DNA from 2 places in the Serratia sp. Nf2 genome. Region 1 is predicted to be linked to the other one. Evidence: predicted binding sites of a transcription regulator. Region 1 holds the regulator's gene; the other holds the start of a gene.

The links. Region 1 encodes ArgR, which controls arginine synthesis, uptake and breakdown. Its sites were predicted from a motif close to ANTGAATAAAAATACANT; they were not measured.
Region 2: the regulator ArgR is predicted to act here: its motif matches at 1,671-1,688, upstream of argC (N-acetyl-gamma-glutamyl-phosphate reductase).

The regions. Positions count from the first base shown of each region.
Region 1 is NZ_PYTW01000002.1:120,434-123,846, forward strand. It holds gene mpl (UDP-N-acetylmuramate:L-alanyl-gamma-D-glutamyl-meso-diaminopimelate ligase) at 1-736, shown strand, start outside; gene yhcN (peroxide/acid stress response protein YhcN) at 925-1,188, opposite strand; gene yhcN (peroxide/acid stress response protein YhcN) at 1,309-1,572, opposite strand; gene argR (transcriptional regulator ArgR) at 1,976-2,446, opposite strand; gene mdh (malate dehydrogenase) at 2,911-3,413, shown strand, end outside.
Region 2 is NZ_PYTW01000013.1:13,808-17,220, reverse strand. It holds gene ppc (phosphoenolpyruvate carboxylase) at 1-215, opposite strand, end outside; gene argE (acetylornithine deacetylase) at 473-1,618, opposite strand; gene argC (N-acetyl-gamma-glutamyl-phosphate reductase) at 1,835-2,839, shown strand; gene argB (acetylglutamate kinase) at 2,860-3,413, shown strand, end outside.

The DNA of each region.
Region 1 (3,413 bases):
CAAGATCATCCTGCCGGACAACGACAGCCACCTGAAGCAGGTGATGGCGATGGGCTGCTGGAGCGAGCAGGAGCTGGTGGGGGAAGAGGGTACCTGGCGCGCGCAGAAGCTGACGCCGGACGCCAGTCATTACGCGGTGTTCCTCGACGGCGAACAGGTCGGTGAAGTGAACTGGGCGCTGGTGGGCGAGCACAACATGCATAACGGCCTGATGGCCATCGCCGCCACCCGTCATGTTGGCGTGCAGCCGGCGGATGCCTGCCGCGCGTTGGGCGATTTCATCAATGCCCGCCGCCGCCTGGAGCTGCGTGGCGAAGCCAACGGCGTCACGGTTTACGACGACTTCGCGCACCACCCGACGGCGATCCTCGCTACCCTGGCCGCGCTGCGCGGCAAGGTCGGCGGCACGGCGCGCATTCTGGCGGTGCTGGAACCGCGCTCCAACACCATGAAAATGGGCATCAGCAAAAACGATCTGGCGCCTTCGCTCGGCCGCGCCGACGAAGTGTTCCTGTTCCAGCCGCACCACATTCCGTGGCAGGTGGCGGAAGTGGCGGATGCCTGCGTGCAGCCGGCGCACTGGAGCGCGGATCTCGACACACTGGTGGACATGGTGGTGAAAACCGCACAGCCGGGCGATCACATTCTGGTGATGAGCAACGGCGGTTTCGGCGGTATTCACGATCGTCTGCTGGACGCGCTGGCGAAAAAGCAGGAACCGAAAGTCACCTACTGATCGCTCAACCACATCAAGGGCCGCGTTCGCGGCCTTTTTTACGCCCATAAAAAAGCCCTCGCGAGCGAGGGCAACGGGGTTCGTCGGATAGGACGACGAGAGGGTCTCTGGGAAATCGGCGTTTGCGTCAGAACTCGGCAGTGGCAGTGACGAGGGTAATCAGCTCTGCAAAGCCGTTCCCAGAGTTGTTATTTGTAAATCTCGGCGGTGGCGTGGTAGTTGCCTTCGTTACGCGCTTCGATCACGCGGTAGGCGGTCGCGCCTTTAGCGTCGGCTTTCTCCGACAACGCCTGGCGAATGTCGGTCGGCGCGCCGTCGATGCCGCTGACGGTAATGGTGCCGATAGATTGCAGGTTGGCGGTCTGATCGTTAGTCACCAGCTGGGCGGCAGGCGCGCCGAAGGCGATGACAGACAGCAGGCCGAATGCAGCAAGAGTAGTTTTCATGTTCATGGTAGCGATCCTTGGCCATAACAGCCTGGAAGGGCTTGGCAGCGATTTTTATTCTTGAAGGCCGTTACGACAGCGTTTGATTCCAGAGATGTATTGCCCGTTGCCGGGTAATGCCGGTACTTATTTGTAGATTTCAGCGGTTGCGTGGAAGTTGCCTTCATTGCGGGCTTCGATCACGCGGTAAGCGGTCGCCCCTTTGGCGTCAGCTTTGTCGGACAGCGCCTGACGAATGTCAGAAGGCGCAGCGGCGACGCCGCTCACGGTGATCACACCGGCCGGCTGCAGTTTTGCGGCCTGAGTTGCGTCAACAGATTGTGCTGCGAATGCGCCAAATGAAAGCATGGACAGAACGCTCAGGGTTGCAACGGTAGTTTTAATTTTCATCATCTCACCTCATCGTATTCTTTTATCAGTTCCAACGAACTGTGATTCAGTTCACGGAAATGAGTATACAGCTAGTAACGTGAAAAATTAATAGTTCGCTAACAGTTGCTAGTGAAACTTTAACCTCATGATCCTTATTTTTTATAACCACAAGGAATAAAAAACGCTCATAAAACGATCTTTTGATGTTAAATTTATGTAATTTCAATGAGGTAAGTGCTTTTGACCAAAAGTGCGGAAGATCACAGTGGGTACTGCTGGTTACATGGAGATGTCATGGAAATGTGTTGCTGAGGGATAAAAAAGCAGTGTTAAACGCGGTGGCGGGTAGGAAAGGTAAGGCGAAGGTTAAAGAAGCGCTAACAAAGTGCGGGCTACAGCCGTACTTTGTTAGCGCCAGGTTTCACAGCTCTTGCTCGAATACGCCCAGAATAGCTTCATGCAGTTTCTGAGCGGTAAAGCCGTTGGACGGGGTGACGAAAATCGTATCGTCGCCGGCAATCGTGCCGAGGATGCCCTGGGATTTACCCAATGAGTCGAGCAGGCGGGCGATCAGCTGTGCGGCGCCTGGGCTGGTGTGGATCACCACGACGGCGTCGTTATGGTCGACGTCCAGCACCAGATTCTTCAATGGGCTGGTAGTGGTCGGCACGCCGAGTTCGGCAGGAAGGCAATACACCATTTCCATTTTGGCATTGCGCGTACGTACCGCGCCGAACTTGGTCAGCATGCGCGATACTTTGGATTGGTTAATGTTTTCGAAGCCTTCTTCTTGCAGCGCCAAAACGATCTCGCCTTGAGAACTGAATTTTTCTTCTTTCAATAACGCTTTGAACGTCTTGATCAGATCTTCCTGTTTTGCGGGATTACGCATTTTGCACCGTGGAATGTTGATAGTGGAAGTCATGATTATGCATATAGATGAATTTTTATGCAACAAAGGCCGACCCAAAGAAAATAAACATGACCGGGCGGCGAGGAAAGGGCGCCATTTTAACAAAATGCGGCCGCGATGAATATGCCCTTTTGGCGACGGAAAATCGGCCTGCGGTGGTAAATAAAATGTTATTAAAATGATGTTGTTCTGATGTTGCGTAAGGGTGTAATGTAACGGCCGGTTAACTTGCTCGTGAATAACCTCGCACTATTTTTGATTAGTGTGCGCTATGCCCTTCATGCGTAAGCGATTTAATCTAAAATGGGCGCGACAGCGGCCGTTTTATTACACCTGCAGGCAAGAATTGGCTAATTTATTGTTTTTAAAGGTGTAATAACTTAAGGTCCGTAACCAACACATTCACGGCGCTTTATATATTTAAGATAATAAAGGAGTATAGGATGAAAGTTGCAGTTCTCGGTGCTGCTGGCGGTATCGGCCAGGCCCTCGCCCTTCTACTCAAAACCCAGCTTCCTTCAGGTTCTGAACTCTCTCTCTACGACATTGCCCCTGTTACCCCAGGCGTTGCCGTCGACTTAAGCCACATCCCAACCGCAGTTAAAATCAAAGGCTTCAGCGGCGAAGACGCGACCCCGGCTCTGCACGGTGCGGACGTGGTGCTGATTTCCGCCGGCGTGGCCCGTAAGCCAGGCATGGATCGCTCTGATCTGTTCAACGTTAACGCCGGCATCGTGCGTAACCTGATTGAGCAAGTGGCGAAAACCTGCCCGAAAGCCTGCATCGGCATCATCACCAACCCGGTTAACACCACGGTCGCCATCGCGGCGGAAGTGCTGAAAAAAGCCGGCGTTTACGACAAGAACAAACTGTTCGGCGTGACTTCGCTGGATATCATCCGTTCCAACACCTTCGTGGCCGAGCTGAAAGGCAAGCAGCCGGAAGA
Region 2 (3,413 bases), on a different contig from region 1:
GCCACCGGCAGCAGCTCGTCGTTGGACAGGTTCTGCAGGGTGGAGAGCAGCTCCTGGCGATGCGCTTCGTTGCCGGCGCGTGAGGATTTGGAAAGCTTACGGATGGTCTCAACGCGATCGAGAATATGCTCGCCCAGCGCTTCTTTGATGGTATCGCCGAGCAATTTGCCGAGCATACTGACATTACTGCGCATTGCCGAATATTGTTCGTTCATATAACCCCTGACCCAGTTCTGTATGATTTTTATCTTGTAAATAAATTTCACGCGTCAGGCGCAGACCGCCTGCCTGATCACATCGCGTTCCTGTCCAATCGTCAATTGACACTATTTTTAGCAAAAAAACATCAAAATCGGCGCTTTTTCTGAAATTTAATTACGCCGCGTCGGTTATCAGCGTGGCTTATTTCGCCGGTTTCTACTTATTTTGAGGTAGGGGAAGCATAAAGCATTTCCCCTGTTAAATGTCGGGTTTATTGCCGGCAAAAGTGATTGACCAGTTGGCCCAGCAGTTTGCGCGTCGGTTCGATAAACGCGGTGTCGAGGTATTCGTCCGGCTGGTGGGCCTGATCGATGGAACCGGGGCCGAGCACCAACGTCGGGCAGACCTGCTGTACGAACGGCGCTTCGGTGCAGTAGTTGACCACCTGCGTGCGGGTGCCCAGCAGTTCCTCGATCACCGCCACCATGCGGTGGTCGGTCGGGCATTCGTAACCCGGCACCGACGCGTGCAGCTCTTCGATGGTCAGGCGGCCCGGCCAGCGTTGGCTCACCGGCTCCAATGCCTGATGCATCAGCTCGTTGATGTTGTCGAGCGTCATGCCGGGCAGCGGACGGATATCCAGGTGCAGCTCGCAGCAGGCACAGATGCGGTTGGCCGCGTCGCCGCCGCTGATATGGCCAAAGTTCATGGTGGGATAAGGCACGGCGAACGCCGGATTGTTGTAGCGTTCCTGCAGGGTTTTACGCAGCTCCATCAGGCGGCCGATGGAGTCGTGCATCAGATCGATGGCGTTGACGCCGCGCGCCGGATCGCTGGAATGGCCGGACTGGCCGACGATGCGAATGGCGTTGGCCATGTGGCCCTTGTGCGCGCGCACCGGCTGCAGCGAGGTCGGTTCGCCGATGATGGCGAAATCCGGACGAATGGCGGTGGAGGCGGCGAAATAACGCGCGCCGGCCATCGTCGTTTCTTCATCTGCGGTAGCCAGAATGTACAGTGGCTTGGTCAGTTTGCTCGCGTCGATGTCGCGCACCGCATCCAGAATAAAGGCGAAGAAGCCTTTCATGTCGGCGGTGCCCAGGCCGTAGAGCTTGTTGTCGTGCTCGGTCAGGGTGAAGGGATCGCGCGTCCAGCGGCCTTCGTCGTAAGGCACCGTGTCGGTATGGCCGGCCAGCAGCAGGCCGCCGCTGCCTTCGCCGATGCTGGCCAGCAGGTTGAATTTGTGGCGCGATTCCGGCACCGGCTGTACGTCGACGCGAAAGCCCAGGTCGGCAAACCATCCGGCCAGCAAGTTGATTAACGCCTCATTGCTCTGATCGAGGCCGGCATCGGTGGCGCTGATTGACGGAGTGGCGATCAACGCCCGGTACAGCTCAATAAATGGAGGTAATTTCATCTTCACTGTTGACAGCCTTTGGTTAGGATAGTATCAATATTCATGCATTTATTTTGAATAAAAATACAGTAAGCCGGTGCATAAGGGAACCCGATACCCAGATGTTTATAAAAGCATCAACGCCTGGCTCCGTGGGTGAACGGCGCATCAACGCTGGCTAGCCCTGTTACCTGGGTCGCAAGCGACCGCACGTCAGTTTAGAAGGTGAAAGGCCACATGTTGAATACGCTGATCGTTGGTGCCAGCGGTTACGCCGGAGCGGAGCTCACGGCTTACCTGAATCGCCACCCACACATGAACATAACCGCTTTAGCGGTTTCAGCGCAAAGTGCAGATGCAGGAAAGTTGCTTTCCGATCTCCATCCCCAGTTGAAAGGCATCGTCGATCTGCCGCTGCAGCCGTTGATCGACGTTGCCAAGGCGGCGCAGGGCATCGACGTGGTGTTCCTCGCCACCGCCCATGAAGTCAGCCACGATATCGCACCGGCCTTTCTGGCGGCGGGCTGCGTGGTGTTCGATCTGTCGGGCGCCTTCCGCGTGCAGGACGCCGGTTTTTATAGCCAGTACTACGGTTTCGAACATCAGCATGGCGCCCTGCTGGAGCAGGCGGTATACGGCCTGGCGGAATGGCAGAGCGACAAGATTAAACAGGCGCAGCTGATTGCCGTGCCGGGGTGTTACCCGACGGCGGCGCAGCTGGCGCTGAAACCGTTGATCGAAAAACAGCTGCTGAACCTCGACCAGTGGCCGGTGATTAACGCCACCAGCGGCGTCAGCGGCGCCGGGCGCAAGGCCAGCATGACCACCAGCTTCTGCGAAGTGAGCCTGCAGCCGTACGGTATTTTCACTCATCGGCACCAGCCGGAGATCGCCGCGCACCTGGGCGTGCCGGTCATCTTTACGCCGCACCTGGGCAATTTCCCGCGCGGCATCCTTGAAACCATCACCTGCCGCCTGAAGGCCGGCGTGACCGCGCAGGACGTCGCCGCCGCCTATCATGCCGCCTATGACGACAAGCCGCTGGTGCGGTTGTACGACCAGGGCGTGCCGGCGCTGAAAGCGGTGGTGGGGCTGCCGTTCTGCGACATCGGTTTTGCGGTGCAGGGCGAGCATCTGATCGCCGTAGCGGTGGAAGACAACCTGCTGAAAGGCGCGGCGGCGCAGGCGGTGCAATGCCTGAATATCCGTTTCGGCTTCCCGGAAACCCAGTCACTCCTTTAAACCAGCGTGAGTAAACAGCAATGAACCCGTTAATTATCAAGTTAGGTGGCGTGTTATTAGACAGTGAAGAAGCGCTGGAGCGTCTGTTTACCGCGCTGGACAGCTACCGGCAGCAGCATCAGCGTCCGCTGGTGATCGTGCACGGCGGCGGCTGCGTGGTGGACGAACTGATGAAGCAGCTCGCTTTGCCGGTGGTGAAAAAGAACGGCCTGCGGGTCACGCCGGCCGATCAGATCGACATCATCACCGGCGCGCTGGCCGGCACCGCCAACAAAACGCTGCTGGCGTGGGCGATTAAACACCAAATCAACGCCGTCGGCCTGAGCCTGGCGGATGGCGGCAGCGCGGTCGTGACCCCTCTCGATCCGGCATTGGGCCACGTCGGCAACGCGCAGCCCGGTTCGCCCGCGCTGCTCAATACCCTGCTGAGCGCTGGCTACCTGCCGGTTGTCAGCTCCATCGGCATCACTGCCGAAGGGCAGTTAATGAACGTGAACGCCGATCAGGCGGCGACGGCGCTGGCGGCGACGCTGGGGGCGGATCTGATCCTGCTGTCGGACGTCAGCGGCATCCT